Regions from separate parts of the Bacillus sp. mrc49 genome, predicted to be linked through region 2. Evidence: riboswitches for the same ligand, from Rfam matches in the RefSeq annotation. Region 2 holds a riboswitch; each other region holds the start of a gene.
What was found. Region 2 has a riboswitch for preQ1 ahead of queF (preQ(1) synthase). Riboswitches for the same ligand answer to the same signal wherever they lie in the genome.
Positions count from the first base shown of each region.

Region 1: linked by a shared signal. The riboswitch ahead of CVN76_RS15175 (VUT family protein) and the one ahead of queF (preQ(1) synthase) in region 2 are both predicted to bind preQ1.
Region 3: linked by a shared signal. The riboswitch ahead of queC (7-cyano-7-deazaguanine synthase QueC) and the one ahead of queF (preQ(1) synthase) in region 2 are both predicted to bind preQ1.

Region 1 covers NZ_PHNG01000694.1:42,379-47,072, forward strand. The annotation lists gene CVN76_RS15165 (alpha/beta hydrolase) at 52-792, opposite strand; gene CVN76_RS15170 (PadR family transcriptional regulator) at 1,102-1,422, shown strand; gene CVN76_RS31045 (hypothetical protein) at 1,574-1,723, opposite strand; gene CVN76_RS15175 (VUT family protein) at 1,745-2,287, opposite strand; PreQ1 riboswitch class I at 2,339-2,381, opposite strand; gene CVN76_RS15180 (SRPBCC family protein) at 2,558-2,998, shown strand; gene CVN76_RS15185 (HD domain-containing protein) at 3,008-3,997, opposite strand; gene CVN76_RS15190 (hypothetical protein) at 4,020-4,319, opposite strand; gene CVN76_RS15195 (hypothetical protein) at 4,384-4,694, opposite strand, start outside.
Region 2 covers NZ_PHNG01000788.1:43,156-49,487, forward strand. The annotation lists gene qoxB (cytochrome aa3 quinol oxidase subunit I) at 1-1,478, opposite strand, end outside; gene qoxA (cytochrome aa3 quinol oxidase subunit II) at 1,536-2,462, opposite strand; gene CVN76_RS31260 (BA3454 family stress response protein) at 2,936-3,070, opposite strand; gene CVN76_RS25120 (DMT family transporter) at 3,339-4,175, opposite strand; PreQ1 riboswitch class I at 4,327-4,372, shown strand; gene queF (preQ(1) synthase) at 4,480-4,977, shown strand; partial or broken gene CVN76_RS25130 (amino acid kinase family protein) at 5,582-6,332, shown strand, end outside.
Region 3 covers NZ_PHNG01000694.1:47,250-53,581, reverse strand. The annotation lists gene pgsB (poly-gamma-glutamate synthase PgsB) at 1-637, opposite strand, end outside; gene CVN76_RS15220 (hypothetical protein) at 1,397-1,609, opposite strand; gene CVN76_RS32405 (methyl-accepting chemotaxis protein) at 2,036-2,854, opposite strand; partial or broken gene CVN76_RS32400 (CHASE3 domain-containing protein) at 2,975-3,715, opposite strand; PreQ1 riboswitch class I at 3,899-3,941, shown strand; gene queC (7-cyano-7-deazaguanine synthase QueC) at 3,997-4,674, shown strand; gene queD (6-carboxytetrahydropterin synthase QueD) at 4,661-5,131, shown strand; gene queE (7-carboxy-7-deazaguanine synthase QueE) at 5,124-5,852, shown strand; gene CVN76_RS15195 (hypothetical protein) at 6,254-6,332, shown strand, end outside.

The DNA of each region.
Region 1 (4,694 bases), on a different contig from region 2:
TTCATTTGACAGGGGTGCCCTGTTATACATAAAGATAAACCGAATCGCCAATTACCAAGGCAGTGTATTCAAGAACCGGTATACATCCTCATACACCTGTTCACGCTCTTTGCCCAATGTAATGATATGGCCAGATTTCTCATACCATATCAATGATTTATGCTGTGTATCCACTTCATTATATATAATAGATGCACTATTTCTGTAATCCGGGTCATCAAGACTTCCTTGTAACACAAGTGTAGGTGAAGTGATCAAATCCAGTTTATCGGCTGTATCATTAATCATATCAAGTGCTTCTTGTAAGGATGACATTGGCTCCTCTTTAAGCTTATCCATTTCAGCGGCAACTTGTTCTGCATCTTTGCCCTCAAACTTCTTATAAGCTTGTGCATAACTGAGCATCCGATTATTTAATCGGTCTACATCATTCCCTATTGTAGGGGCACACATGGAAACGACACCTGTTACAGGCAATTCAATTCCGACTTTTAATGAAAAGACACCGCCAAGGGAAATGCCTATAACGGCAATTTCTTCGTAGCCTTCATCCTTCAAGTATTGATACGCATTCTCTACATCTTCCCACCACTGCTTTGGACTCGTTTGAACAAGTTCCTCCGCAGGCAATCCATGTCCTCTATAAAGAGGTCCGTGGCAAGTATAATCGCGATCATGTAAGTATTTCCCCAATTTTTTCATATCCCCCGTACTTCCGGTAAACCCGTGAAGTAAAAGGACGGCTCTATTTCCACCTCTGTATGTGAATGACTCAGGTGCTTTCACTTTCATCTAACTAGGACCTTCTTTCTGCTCTTGTTGATAAATAGAATCTAAATGATTTTTAACAAAAAATCAATCAATACCCCTTGAGTAAGGTTTTCCCCTATCCCAATCCGTAATCTCATAGAACAATTCATAATTGGATATAGTAACCTTACACACTGCATACAACTCATTCGTTCCGAAGCACATTTTACTATGATTGAATTTATTTAGCAATCGTCATTTAACCATTTTTTAAAAGAAAAGTAAAATGAACCTTGTGATACGATGTACAACGCATTGCACTTTACTAAGAAAATCAGGAGGCTGGTTGCTTTGGATAAGGAATTAATGAAAGGAAGCATCGACCTCCTTTTACTATCACTCCTACAACAAAAAAAGCTCTACGGCTATGAAATGACAAAGATCTTGAAGGAAATGAGCATGGGAAAATATGAGATCGGCGAAGGTACCCTCTACCCCGCCCTCAAACGGATGGAAACAAAACAATTCATAAAAGGCCACTGGAAAGAGTCCGAATCCGGCCGCAGGAAATATTATTCCGTCACCGAAATGGGCCAACTTGAACTCGAACGGAAACGACAATGCTTTTCCCTCCTGGAATCCCTCATTCGAAAAACTTCAGAGAAATTTTGAACAATAAAAAATCACCGAACTGGCGCTTGACTCGCGAGTACTCGCAAATCAGGCGTGTCCTTATGGATGATGGCTTTTTGTCGAGTGTTCAGGCTGTTCACATGAGTTTAAGCACCATAAGAATAAGTAAATCCGCCATATAAAAAAGGGCCTAATTTGGCCCTTTTTCATCTATTTCTTTATGCTTGCGATAATTGGCGCAGGAGAGCTTCATGCATTCGCCTTGGACATGCGGACCGTATTTTTCACGAAAGGCTTCGAGGCAATAGCATCTGTCTTCTTTCTTTTTGGATCCATCCATCAAGCGTTTCACTCCTCCCATTTAACCGGAGACTACGCGCTTCTCCAGCCTGATATGGATTTGACCGAGCAGTACGGCACCGATCGACTGAATGATCGTTTTTACGATGATTTGACCGATGATCGCTGCTGGTACGGCTTCCCATGGCAGGATGTTGGCACCGAGTGGGCTTAGGCCGATCACGACAAAAAGCACCGAATCGAAAAAGCCTCCCACGATTCCGCTGTACAGCACCCTCCAGCTCATGGGCAACTTTAGCCGGGTATAAATTTCCGTGTCGGCCGTTTCAGCAACTACGAACGATAGTGCGGAAGCGAATACGATCAATAAAGTATCCCCTAATAGAAAGGATACACAGGCAGATAATATGAGTGCGATGATGATGCAAAAATAGGTTTTCGCCCGGCCGAATTTATTTTGGACCAGATCTCGAAAGATGAATGTTCCTCCAATCAGCAACGTCCCCATCGGTATGATGAACATACCAAAGTGTAATGGCATAAAAGCTGCTGTCACAACATTTGCCGTGACGATGGATACTAAATACAATAAAATTCTTAACATTTCTTACAATCTCCTCTTACAGAAAAAACAGCACCCCAAGAAAGAGCACTGTTCTCCTTAGTTTTTTTGAGAGGGTAGCTAGAACCTCTTCCGCCCGAGCGGATTATTATTTTCCTTTTTTATCGTAGCTTGAAAATGGTTGGAAATCAAGCAGTTTCCCGCGGTTAAAACTTTTATCAAAAAAAAGATATGGTACAATCGGGAAGAAAAGAAATGAAGCTTGTGTACGTCTGCATGGAAAATCATGACTCGAAAGGAAGTCGTTTTTGTATGGATACCCAGGTAACAACGAAATTCAAAATTGTCAAACCTAGCAATGATGTGTTCGAAGCTATCGTAAGTCCTGATAAAATCGGGAATTTTTGGTTCTCGACAAGTTCTGAAAGATGGGATCAAGGCAAAACGATTACATTGAAATATGAGGAATACGCGGCCGAGGTTATGATCACTGTACTAGAAATTGTTGAAAATAGGAAAATCGTATTTTCCTGGGGTAGGAATGATGAAGAAACGATTGTTACCATCCTTTTAGAAAAAGTGGATGATACAAATACGATCATCGAAGTGAACGAAAAAGGTTTGAAAGCGGATGACCCCGAGATCATTAACAAAATGATCGGCCAAAAAGAAGGCTGGGTATATACATTAACCTGTTTAAAGGGCTATCTGGAAAATGGCGTTCATACTTTAAGAGCGTCCATCCTTTTTTAACATATGGACTCAAGGATGGCTGTTCATCCTTGGGCCCATCACTTTTACATACATTCCTTTTGTAGCTTTTTGGTAAGCCCTGGTTCCCATGGCTTTCACTTTTTCCGATAGATTCGAGGCCCTCACCAATTGGTTTCCATGCATGACGGAGGGGTCGATCAGTCGCACTTTCGTTTTCCGATGGAGATCGTAGTCCGTTTGAACCTCATACAAGTTAACGTTCCCATGTATCCGTTTCAGCAAGTTTTTCAAGTCATCGTCTTCAATGGCCTGTAGCAAGAGCATGACTTCTTCATCTTCGCCAAGCAGGTCATCAAGGCCGATCAGCTTTTTATCCAAAGCCCATTTCAAGGTCCTGGCCAAGACATCATAGCCATAAATATTAAGCGGATCCATGAAAAAATCGATCACTTCGCCATAATACGTCTCCACGAACCATTCAGCAGCTTTAAGATCATCGAGGTACATGCTTCCGTCCACAATGATTATATGCTCCAGAAAGTCTGTTACGGATTCCAGCGTGATGTTTCCATAGTGATACATGTCGCGGAGGGTATAATCTACTCGATCGGCGCATAGCTCAGGTGCGGATCGTTCCAATACTTTCCATTCCGAATCGAAAATAGCTTCCAACTGAAATCCATATCGCTTCAGGATAAAGGGGATTTCGGAATCCATGATGATCTGTTCATATATTTTTTCATGATAATCTTCCTCTTCACAATCGAGAACGAAATCGATGACGTGCGAGAAGGCCGTGTGGGATACGTCATGCAGCAGCCCAGCAATCTGTTCCTCCAATGATCCGCCAAGCTTCATGATCAATAACATCACGCCAACGGAATGGTCAAATCGTGTCACATTCCACTTCTCATTCACTAAATAACTGGCTCCTCCCTGATGCACCCCCTTCAACCTTTGGACCGGTTTACTTAACATCAGCTCTTCAAGAACCCCCTCTACAACGCACTGTCCATAGATACTATCCGAAACGATCAAGATTCACTGCACTCCCTCTTCATTAGTCTAGATTGTGATCGGGTTCCTTCACGAAAATTATTTCCCCACTCTCCCCTTGCTTATATTGTTTTCTTGTCAATTCCCTTATCTGTTCCTCATCGTTCAAATCAATATCTTCTAGGTTGCCCTTATCCGCTTCATCACCATTGAGTATGAATTCATTTTTGATTACTCGATTTGCTGGATGAACGATAAACATGTCTTCTAGAGGATCAGTTTTTTTAAAAAAAAGGAGAGCGAATACAAAACAACCGGTCAATGCGATGATTATTGAAGATAATATGCCTACTTTCTTTTTCATTCATTCGTCCCTTCCATCCATATTTAACCATCCTTATTTTAATACAAATGGGTATGGTTGTATATTACAAATCGATAACGGATTCCCCTTTTTCGGTTACTGATACCTTCATATTGCCGATGAATTCATCATTAATAAAAATCTGTAAATCCCAGATGCCGGTTTCCGTAAAGGTCAAAATCGTGGTCGCCATGGAGGCAGGAACATCATTGCCCCCGCTTTTAAAGCTGACTGGCTGCGGCGTATACGTTTTAGGTAATTCTTCGATCGGCGTTTTACCATTGATCACTTCCCCTTTAACTGTATGGCTCATTCCACTGCCAGCTTGAGCGGCCGTTACCTTAAGTTCGCCTAAAGGAATGTCTTCACCCTTTC
Region 2 (6,332 bases):
ATGTTCAATGGACCATATCCTGTTGCTTCTGAATATGTGTACATACGACGTGCTTGACCATCCAAACCTGTGATGAACATAGGGAAGAATGTTACGTTAAATCCGACTACGATGAACCAGAAAGCCCATTTCCCAATTCTTTCGCTCAATTGGAAGTTGAAGATTTTTGGCCACCAGTACGTAAATCCAGCCAGTACGGCAAACACTGTACCCGGAATCAATACGTAGTGGAAATGCGCCACCAAGAACATTGTGTTGTGATATTGGTAATCGGCACTTGCCATTGCAAGCATGACACCCGTTACCCCACCGATCGTGAAGATCGGAATGAAAGCTAAAGAGTAAAGCATTGGAACGGTAAATTCGATTTTCCCTCTCCAAAGCGTGAATAACCAGTTAAAGATCTTGATTCCCGTCGGAACGGCAATCGCCATCGTCGTAATCGAGAAGATACCGTTAACCATTGCACCGTGACCCATCGTGAAGAAATGGTGAGCCCATACAACGAATGATAGAACGGAAATGGCAACCATAGAGACAACCATTGATTTATAACCATAAAGGTTACGACGTGCAAAAGTAGAAATGATCTCACTGTATATACCGAAGGCAGGCAAGATAACGATATAAACCTCAGGGTGTCCCCAAATCCAGAACAAGTTAGCCCAGAGCATATCCGATCCGCCGTTAGCCATTGTAAAGAAATTAGTTCCAAACAAACGGTCCATTGTCATTAACGCAAGTGCCACTGTCAAAACAGGGAAAGCGAAGACGATGATAAGGTTCGTGATAAGGATTGACCATGTGAACATCGGCATTTTCATCAATGTCATACCAGGTGCTCTCATTTTCAAAATTGTTACGATAAAGTTGATACCAGTCATTAATGTACCGATACCTGCGATTTGAATCGCTATTGCGTAATAGTTCATCCCAACGGATTCACTGAATTCGACACTCGCTAACGGGAAGTAAGCTGTCCAACCTGCATCAGGAGAACCACCGACTACGAACGAGATGTTGAATAACATCGCTCCCCAGAAGAACAACCAGAAAGAAACTGCGTTCAAACGAGGGAAAGCTACGTCACGTGCTCCAATTTGTAGAGGAGTGACGATATTCATTAAACCGATAATGAATGGCATGGCCATGAACAGGATCATAACGACCCCGTGTGTTGTGAAAATTTCATTGTAATGCTGACCATCCAACAATCCATTATCAGGTATTGCTGTTTGAGCACGCATCAATATTGCGTCGGCTCCACCACGGAAAAGCATAAGTAGTGCAGCGAGAATGTACATGATACCAATACGTTTATGGTCAACCGTTGTGAACCACTCGCGCCATAGGTAGCCCCACTTTTTAAAATAGGTTACGCCTACTAGTATTGCAAGTACTGTAACCGCGATTGCGATCTGTGAACCGACAATCATAGGGGAGCTGTGTGGTACGGCAAATCTATCAAAGTAATCCATACTCTTTGTGACTCCTTTCGAAAAGTTATTCTAAATAACTGCTTTTAATTTTAAATCTTAATGTTGATGCTCTGTTTCTGCTTCATCTGCTTTTTTTGAATCTTCGTGTTTTGAGTGTTCTGAGTGTTTAGATTCTCCATTGCCTGAAGCACCGTGATTGTGTTCAGGAGCAGGTCTGAAGTCAAGATGTGTTCCGTTGAATGTGTATTGTCCAACGTGACCTGGTTCCAATAGCTTATCAAATTCACTTTCCGTCAATTTCTTAGCGGTACCATGAATTTCATCAACCCACTTCGTGTATTCCTCTTCAGGCATTGCCTTGACATTGAAAGTATGCTCAGCGAAACCTGAACCACTGAAGTTGGCGTTTCTTCCCATATACTCACCAGGTGTTTCTGCTGCTAAGTGTAAAGTGTTGACCATGTCACTCATCGCATATTTTTGTCCGCCTAGCTGTGGAATCCAGAAGCTTGAGATTGGTCCGTAAGAATAAAGCTTAAATTCGATTGGTCGGTTTGTTGGTAAGAACAAGTAGTTTACTGTTTCGATATCCTCTTCTGGATAACTGAAATGCCACTTCCAATTTGAAGATGCAGCATAAATGATTAATGGTTCTTGATCTTCATATCCTTTTGGTGTAGCCTCGACTTCATTTGTCGAGCGAACACTGACAACGGAAAGGAATATGACGATAAGGATCGGAATGATTGTCCAGATCGCTTCGAGAACGTGACTTCCCTCCACGTGAGGTGGTACATAGTCATCGCTTGACTTGGAAGCGCGGTATTTAAATAACATAATTGCATAGAGAATGACAACGACTAAGACAATAACCAACATCGTCCAAATTGATATCATGATCACATTAGCTTGGTTTGCTGCTACAGGACCCTTTGGATCGAGTACAGCTAATGGGTTGTCGCAACCAGTTAGTACGGTGGCGATGGAAAAAATTATAGTTAATAAAGCCCATTTCATTTTCATATAGATACCCCTTTCTTTCTTTATTGGAAATTCTAAATAACAAGTTATTCAGAGTGAGTGTTACATTGTTCACAAACTGACGTCTCTATATTAGTATCATATATGGAAAAAAACAATCAAAAGTGACATATGTCACAAAAAGTTCATGAAGAGATAGTGAAAGAATGCGATATGAGCTTATTAGTTGGATATATAATAAGAAAAGAAGTATAATAGCGTATTAGTTTATTTCAATTTAAGGCTGTTTTCAATTGAAATTTGTTCTCAAAAGAACCGTTCGTGAATTGGTAAAATTTCAAGAAAATTACATTAGAATAATATTACATATGAAAGTGATGAATAAGACGAGGGTTATAAGGGTTTTATTTGTTTTTTAATATAAAAAGACACCGGATTACCGATCGAATAAATTGAGGAATTTAGGCCTAAAGGCAATAAAAAAAGCAGGTATCTAAAAACGATGCCTGCTTTTTTTATTCACTCCATTGCTTCTGGACTTGATGAAGGGCCTGTTGTAAAATTTGTTCCTGATTTGCACTAGGTTCCGTGAGGACGTTCGTTTGATAGGATTTCCCTTTATAATCAACTTTCACTGTAACTTTTACCATGATTCATTCTTCCTTTCTTGTCTTGTATACTTAGTTTAGCATGAGGGGAGTACACTTCATGTATACCCAGGGGAGTGGATTTCTCAAACATTTCGAAGGGAACGAGGTTGTATGACTTAATATTCATAATTATCTGATATTTTATGAAAATTGTCAATATTTTTATGAGGATTAGGACATTAAAAGTGAAGTTTCAGCGCCGGATAGTGAAAATCAGTCAAAAAAAATGAAAACGGCCCTGCTTTGTTTTGGAAGCAGGGTCGTTTCTTTATATTTTGGTTAAGATAATTCCAATCAAGGCTGCTAAAACACCGGCTATTTGATAGGACTTTAGTTTTTCCTTGAATAAATAACAACCGGCAAAAACCACGATTAAACAGTTCAGGCTCACCACGGGAAAAATGATGCTGGCAATTCCGGTATTTAAAGCGAAGAAATAACATACATAAGCAATGATGCTCAATAAGCCCACAAGAGAGCCGATTTTCACTTCGTTTAACTTGAGCTTTTCATTCTTCATGCCCGATGCCGCCATCAAATAAAGTGTTCCGCCGCCATACATCGATATCAGGATATCAAGTGAGTTCAGATGCAGGCGCGTGGTCGTTGTCATTAAGATCCCGAGTACACCAAATGAGAATATTGCAAATATTGTATGCATCATCCAGGGCAAATATTGATGATTGCCCTTGGCGTTAGGGGTATACTGAATGACAAGGGTGGCAAGGAGCATGCAGGCGATCCCGGTCCACTGCAACGAAGAAATATGTTCATGAAAAATGATCGCAGCACAAAGGATGGGGAAAATAGCATTGGCCGCAATCAACGGTGATGTCAAACTGGCCGGCCCTTTTTCAAATGCACTGCCCATTTGGATATTCCCGTTAGCATTAAGGATCCCAATTGCAGCTCCGAGCAAGATGGATAGCCAATTAGTCGTCAAACCATCCACAATTCCGCCATACATAAGTGCCATGATGAAGGCCGTAAAATAAAAGAAAAATTGGATATGTACCTTGGAGTAACCTTTTCCGCTGCTCCATTTGAAAATGCTGTTATTGATACCGAAACATATACTGGTGATGAGTGCTGCAAAAATCCACATTTGTATACTCTCTTCCTTCAGGTAGGATATCTTCAATTCCATTTTAAGTGGAATATAGGCAGGAATCAAACTCATTTTACAAGAGTTGGATTGACAGATGTGATATTTTTTTTTATATTTACTTTGACTATTACAAATATATTTCCCGATAATGGGAGAGGTTCATAGCATCACCCTCTTAAAAAAACTATGGCTTTGATATTTTTCGCGAATCAACCATATCTTTTTAGAGATATGGTTTTTTGTTATATAGAGGCCCATTTTATGAATCTCCCCCGACAAGCGTGGAAGAGGAGGACTTTTTATGTCTGGAAGAAAAGAAGAAGAATTAAAGGAAATTACATTACTTGGGAATCAAGGAACGAAATATACATTCGACTACGCTCCAGAAATTCTCGAGTCGTTCGATAACAAGCACCCTAACCGCGATTATTTCGTCAAATTCAATTGCCCGGAGTTCACTAGCTTATGTCCAATAACCGGACAACCGGACTTTGCAACCATATACATCAGCTATATTCCAAGCGTGAAGATGGTCGAGAGCAAGTCCTTGAAGCTTTATTTATTCTCATTCCGTAACCACGGCGATTTCCATGAAGATTGCATGAACATCATCATGAATGACCTCATTAAATTGATGGACCCGAAATATATTGAAGTCTGGGGCAAGTTCACACCGAGAGGCGGTATTTCCATCGATCCATACACAAACTATGGAAAACCAGGGACGAAGTATGAAGAAATGGCGCATTACCGCTTGATGAATCATGACTTATACCCTGAAACTGTAGATAATCGTTAAAAGGCAGAAAAAACAAAAGGGTTTCGAAAAACTTTCCTTCCGAAACCCTTTTGAATAGTATTGGTTCCCCCTTTAATCCACGCATTCAGGTGTTCATCCATATCGAAGAACCGCTAATCCTTCTTTTCGCTCCGCATTTTATCTAGTCCACATTCCTCAGATGATTCGCTTCTTCCTATATTGTTACCAACTGTGGCCGGCATCTTTTACTAATGATGAAAATGAATAAGAGGCTCCAGGACTGCCCCTTGATAAGCGAGTGCCAGCAGCGGAAAGCAACGGTCCAATTCCCCCCCACAGAACCATAGTCAATGGGTAATCTATCTTTTTTTCAAGCACAGCGGAATGAAACGTTCAAACTCCAAATTCTTCAAAGTGGAGAGTGGTGGAAACATCCAGATTTATTGCGAGGCTCATGGAGAAGGGGGAAACATACATATGCTTTTTTCCTTTATCTATCGTAGAGTTTCATTAGTGATTTGTCCTTTTTAAAAATACAAATGTCCTCCTATAATGGAATTATTACTTGATTGTTTCGTTGAAAAACGTAATAATAGGGAGAGTGAATGTTGACAGAATTTTTTTAATAATAGGGGATGTCGAGATGAAGGTTGCGAAGTTTGGCGGGAGTTCACTGGCGTCAGGTGAACAAATAAAGAAGGTATTCGAAATTGTGGCAGCAGATCCGGAGAGGAAGTTTGTCGTCGTTTCGGCCCCCGGGAAACGCAATTCCGATGATATAAAGGTGACGGATTTATTGATCGAGGCTGCAAAGCAGCAGCTGCGCGGGGATAATGGCGAACCTTTAATCGAAGATGTGGTCGCCCGTTATGGAAGTATCGCTAAGGAGCTGGATATATCCGAGGAAGTCATCACGGGGATCCGCGAAGATTTACAAGCACTGTTGCATGCAGATCAATCCAAGCCAAAGCGTTATTTGGATGCTTTAAAGGCAAGTGGCGAGGATAATAATGCGAAGCTGATTGCCGCCTATTTTCAAAGGCGGGGTGTCGAAGCGCAATATGTCAATCCGAAGAAAGCTGGCTTGATCGTATCGGATGAAGATGGATATACCCAGGTGCTGCCGGAATCGTATGATCGGTTATATGATCTGCGTGATGAGCCGGGAATCGTCGTATTTCCAGGGTTTTTCGGATATACGTTAGATGGTGATGTTTTAACGTTTTCAAGAAGCGGCTCTGACATTACGGGCTCGATTCTTGCAAATGGCGTCAAAGCCGAATTGTATGAAAACTTTACCGATGTGGATGCCGTATATGCGGTTAATCCAAATGTGGTATCCAATCCGAAGGGGATCAGGGAATTAACGTATCGAGAAATGCGTGAGCTTTCTT
Region 3 (6,332 bases), on a different contig from region 2:
TATCCGGAAATACCATATAGTCGAATTCTCGCAGGAACTCTTCCGAGATTCTGGAATTATCAGCGACAATCACCTTTGTGTTGCGTTCCCTGGCAATATTTTTGAAAAAATCCAGATACTCACTTTCGATGGTTATTAAGTGACCATTATAGGGGATGGTAGCAGTGAATGCTTCGGCAACCTCATCCAAAGTCGGACCCATGACATCCATATGGTCTTCCAATACATTCACGATGACCCCGATATTGGCTTGAATCATTTTATTTTGGAAGATTAGTTGATAATCAGGCTGAACGGCCATACATTCACAAACTAGTGCTTCAGTGCCTAAATCAGCCACCTCCTTGACGACACGCCTTTGTTCGCCAATGTTCGGTCCCTCCGGGCGCCGTATGATCGGTTTTTCTTTGTCCGTAAACCAATAAATCATCCTTGCTGAGGTTCCGGTCGTTTTTCCTACTGTTTTATACTTGGCTTCTTGAATTACACCTGTTATCAGTCGCGTTACAGTCGATTTTCCGCGAATCCCATTCACATTCACTCTTACCGGAATGGAGTCGAGACGTTTCTGATGGCGCTTTTGTTCAACTAGGCCATAGCCAAGCAAAAAGATCGCACATATAAGTATTGGTGCCATTTTTTTACCCTCTCTTTTTTCACATATTTGATTTACTGAATACACACTACATGATTTTAAACTTAATAGGCAAGGGTCAATTATTCTATCGTAATATAGTTATTCTCATTTTTTGCAAATAAATGTATATAGAAGTGTAATAATATCTAATGGAAGGAATTGTTTTATGAGTCTAAAGATAGGGGAGTGAACTGGGGAATGCCTCGAATTTTTTACACTAAAATATGGTAGTTGTAATAGAAACACTATATTAAGAGAACAAATGTCAATAAATGAGTATTTGAACCCGATTCTTAATGACTATATTTATATAATAAATAGTCTTTAGGTGTGACCTTTATTACAGGTAGATAATTGTTTTTACCCATGTATTTGCTGCTTGTGTAACATTAATTATTCATTTGTCATTCAATGTAAGATATTGCGTCCATCGACTCAATTATTTAGACTGTTTTGAATATGTTTAAAGATGAGTAAAAGAACACAGCTCTTTTTTTACGGTTCTTCGGGTTTTTACACAATAAATACCGATTTGCATATTTTGTGAACCATTACCTGAAACATGAAAAATGCTAAAGTTAACCCATTTTTTAAAAAAATACCTAGTTTCTTCTATTAATATAGTGTTAATAGAAGAATCGAAAAATCAAAAAAGCCCAGAACTGAATCCTGAGCTTTTCGTTAAAATATTTTATTTAAATGGATTGTGGCTTGCGGATGAGATTATGATCTTATCGGAAAACTATGGAACAAATGTGGTTAACTGGATTTTTTTCTATCAGAAAACGCATGATGGGCGCCTTTTTTACCACCATCAATAACATATAGTTTAGGAGCTAATCTCTTTTTTGCTCCGTTTTCAGGATGGAGCTTCATATAATTTTCGTATTCTTTGCGAAAGAATTCGTCGGTTTCCCGTTCGAGTGCTTTCCTTTCGTTAAACTCTGCTACGAATCTGAATAGATGCTTCATATGAATTCCTCCTTGTGGGGTTAAAAGGTCTTAGTTTAATAGTAACATAAAACGGGTAGATATTAACCTTTTTTTACAATTTTGGAGAGAATAATGGATATTTATGATAGTAAAGTCTTTAAAAAGATAATGTGTGAGAGAACCTTGCATTTTCCCTAGTGGTTAGATATGCCTAGGTTTCGAAAAAAGGAAACGAAGGCATGGTTTCCTTTCTTTAATAGTAAAAAAATTCCTTTGGGTAAATATATTATACACTAAATATTCTGATAATGGAGCAAAATATTGATTCTTCCTTTCTATTGATAGAGAGTGCCACTAAATTTTTATTGTCTATAATGATTCATTCCCCGAAACGACGAAAGTAAAACAACCCCGCGATAGGGGAAAACGCCAATTCCCGCCTGCAAGTGACGGGAGTCGGCAATGTCATATCCTGAAATTCTTGACTTGTTCAATCAGTTGCGCCGCTGAAGATTCGAGCTCACCGGCATGGCTGGTGATTTCATCCATAGCCGAGCTGGATTGTTGAGCGGAGGCGGACACTTGCTCGATCCCTGCTGCGGACTGTTCTGAAACGGCTGCGATGTCTTCAATGGCCAGATTGATATTTTTACTATTAGTAGAGATATAGTTCAATTCATCTGTAATATGTTGGATTTTCGTACTCATGTCATCGACAGAATGATTGATCGTCTCAAAGGTTTGACCGGTACGGGTAATTTGTTTCGTTCCCTCATCGACCTGGGAATAACCATCTTCCAGGGAGCGGACGACGTTTTTTGAACCAGACTGTATAGTGCCTACGATTTCGGTAATATCCCCTACGGAATGGGTTACCTCTTCTGCAAGTTTTCGCACTTCATCCGCGACGACGGCAAAGCCTTTGCCATGTTCGCCAGCTCGGGCAGCTTCTATGGCAGCATTCAGGGCCAAGAGGTTGGTTTGATTGGATATATCCTTGATGACCTGAACGAGCTGCGAGATTTCCTGTGAACGAGAATCGAGCCCTTTCACCTGCTCGACGGCATCCTTGACGATGCTATCGACCGTTTTCATTTGCTGGACTGAACTGCGCATCAAAATGGTTCCTTCCTTTGTTAAGGTAAGGATTTCACTTGAACTCATGAATACAGCTGCCCCGTCAAGATGGGCCTGTTCGATCTTACCGGTGAAATCCTCCATCATGCGGACCATTTCCGTTGCCCGGTTGGCTTGTGACTCCGAACCTTCCGAAAGTTCATACATCGTGGTGGCGATCTGCTTACTGCCCTGCTGCCCTTCAAATGCTGATTGTGTCAGGCTTTGGCTTTGGGTGGAAACGGATTCGGATACAGCCAGTGTTTTTTCGATCGTATCACGGAGGTTTTTCTGCATTTGATTGGCAGATGCCGTTAATTCGCCGATTTCATCATTTGACTTATGTTCCAGCGGATCATGATCCAGCTCTCCGGCTGCCACTGATTTCATCCGATCCCTGATTTTAAGGAGGGGAGCGGTAATGAGCTGGGCAGTGACGATTGCGAGCAGAGTGCCAATGATGACGGAGGCAATGGAGATGATGATGCTAGTCATCTTGACCGATTTTCCGCTTGCCATGACGGTTTCGCCTGAAGCTTGAATCAATTCCTCCTGTTCCGAAGCGAGCCCCTTGAAGCCTTCCATTATATCGTTACTGATGGGTGACACTTCGTTTTTGAGGATCTCTTTAGCTCGTTCCGGATTTCCTTTTTCATATTGGGTGAATACCCGCTCGATAATCATCGTCCTCCAATCCACACTTTTTTCAATCAAATCCTTCGCTTCCTCCGAATCGCTCAAAGACAAAAGCTTCTCCTGGATTTTTTTGCTATCATCGGTATACTGTAAGAATTTTTCTTTATAACTTTCGTCGCCGTATAAAATGTAGGCTCTAGCGAATGCCGTTCGTTGGGAAAGATTATATAACAGTTTTTCGCTCTCGATCAGAAGCGGCAGTTCCTCTTCAATAATATTTTGCGAATGTTTCAGTGACTTGTTGCTGCTATAAATACTGAATGCTCCTAAGATGATACATAAAGATATGATGAGTGAAAATGCCGCCAATATCTTTCCTTTAATGCTTTTCAAATGAATGGACCCCTTTATCAATAAGTTTGTTCACTTATTTATCGGAAAAATGATGGAATATGTTAATTGGTTTGTCCGGAATACCAAGTTTCCCGTTAGGTCTGGTCACTCTATACAAACAACTTGATTTCTTCTCGTTTTCAAGTTACGATTGGGTTGGAAAATAGTATATTCCGCGTTAAGGCGGAAGAGGTTCTAGCTACCCTCTCAAAAAAACTAAGGAGAAACAGTACTCTATTCTTAGGGTGCTGTTTTTTTCCGTAAAAAGGAGTTTTATAGAAATGAAGAAGAAAGAAAAGGCAGTGGTAGTGTTTAGCGGAGGTCAGGACAGTACGACATGTTTGTTTTGGGCAATGGAGAGATTCGAGGAAGTCGAGGCAGTGACCTTCGATTATAATCAACGGCACAGCTTGGAAATCGAATGCGCCCAACAGATAGCGAAGGAGCTGGGCATCAACCATCATATCCTTGATATGTCGCTGCTGAACCAGCTGGCGCCCAATGCGCTGACGAGAAGTGACATTGCAGTGGAAGACGGGGAAGACGGCGAATTGCCATCAACATTCGTGCCGGGAAGGAATTTGCTGTTTCTTTCGTTTGCCGGGGTTCTGGCCAGCCAGATCGGGGCTAAACATATTGTCACAGGCGTCTGTGAAACGGATTTCAGCGGATATCCTGACTGTCGCGATGTTTTCATTAAATCGTTGAACGTAACCTTGAACTTGTCGATGGACCAGTCATTCGTAATCGATACGCCGCTTATGTGGCTGAATAAAGAAGAAACATGGGAGCTTGCCGATCAGCTTGGCGCGTTCGAATTTGTCCGCGAAAAGACGCTGACTTGCTATAATGGCGTCATATCTGACGGCTGTGGGGAATGTCCGGCATGTAAGCTGCGCAAAAAAGGGCTGGATGACTATGTAAGCAGACGGGAGGTCACTCATGATGTATGGTTTTAAAATCGTCGATAAGCTTCAAAAAATAGATGAAGATATACAGCGCAGCCAGCTGAACTATACAAAGAAGAGGGTCCTGGTCAGCAAGGAATTCACTTTTGACGCAGCACACCATTTGCACGACTATGAGGGAAAATGCAAGAATCTTCACGGTCACACCTACAAGGTCATCTTTGGATTGAGCGGATATACCGATTCTCGCGGTTTGATGATAGATTTCGGGGACATGAAGGAAATATGGAAAAATGAAATTGAAATCCACCTCGATCATCGTTATTTGAATGAAACGCTGCCGCCCATGAATACAACAGCCGAAAACATGGTTGTCTGGATCTATGAAAAAATGGCCGAAGCCCTCTCATTAAAGGATTATCAAGGTGCCAGAGTGGAATTTGTCCGTCTCTATGAAACACCGACAAGTTATGCTGAGGCGAGACGGGAGTGGATGGAAAGTGAGTAAACTCCCGGTTATGGAAATTTTCGGCCCGACCATCCAAGGTGAGGGAATGGTCATTGGCCAAAAGACGATGTTCGTTCGTACTGCTGGCTGCGATTATTCCTGTTCGTGGTGTGATTCGGCTTTTACCTGGGATGGATCAGGGAAGGAAGATACCGTCCAGATGACTGCAGAAGAAATTTGGGGCGAGCTGAAGCGAATTGGAGGCTCGGGTTTTTCCTTCGTGACCATATCTGGGGGGAATCCGGCACTTCTGAAAAATCTGAATGGCTTGATCGCCTTGCTGCACGAACACAAAATCAAAATCGGTGTCGAAACACAAGGAAGCCGTTGGCAGGACTGGTTTCTCGATATCGATGAACTGACGCTATCACCTAAGCCGCCGAGCTCGGGAATGAACACGGACTTTACGGTGCTCGATCAAATATTGGAGAAGCTTGCCGGCCGAAATCCCAACAACCATGTCTCATTGAAGATTGTCGTCTTTAATGAAGAAGATTATCAATATGCCAAACATGTACATGGGCGGTATCCTGGCATTCCTTTTTATCTGCAGGTCGGCAATGATGACAGCAGGACGGCGGATGATCAGCATCTGATCAGCGGATTATTGAAGAAATATGAAGAGCTAATCGATAAAGTGATAGCCGATGATGAATTGAATGACGTGAAAGTTCTCCCGCAGCTGCATACCTATATATGGGGCAACAAGCGGGGCGTGTAAAGAAGAGGAGGCAGTGTGAAGCATATTCACACTGCCTTTTTTCTTTAAACTCTTTGGATATGTGTAGCTTTGAATGAAGTGGCGTATTTAAGCTCATAGCCAAAAAAACGATCCATTTGCTTTATGGTATAGGCAGGAAAGACTTCATAAACCTTTGACCCTATATGTCCACCGAAACGCCAGGGGACAAGATCAGCTGAAATCGTATTGAGTAAGAAAAGATTATGAGCCAACATTACCTGCCATATTCGTTAATTGACCATTGATCAGCAATTTCAAGCATTTTTCACGGTGGTTAATAAAAAGGGTAGATCACTTATAAAAAACCGGGCCATTTTTATGAAACGAAACCTCGTCCACTTCGTCTAACATAGTAAATCATGAGCTGTGGAAGGAGACCTATGAAAGCAAAAAAGGCTGTTTTATTCATGCTGCTGACCGGTTTGACAATGCCCAACGAGGCCGATGCTGAATGGAATA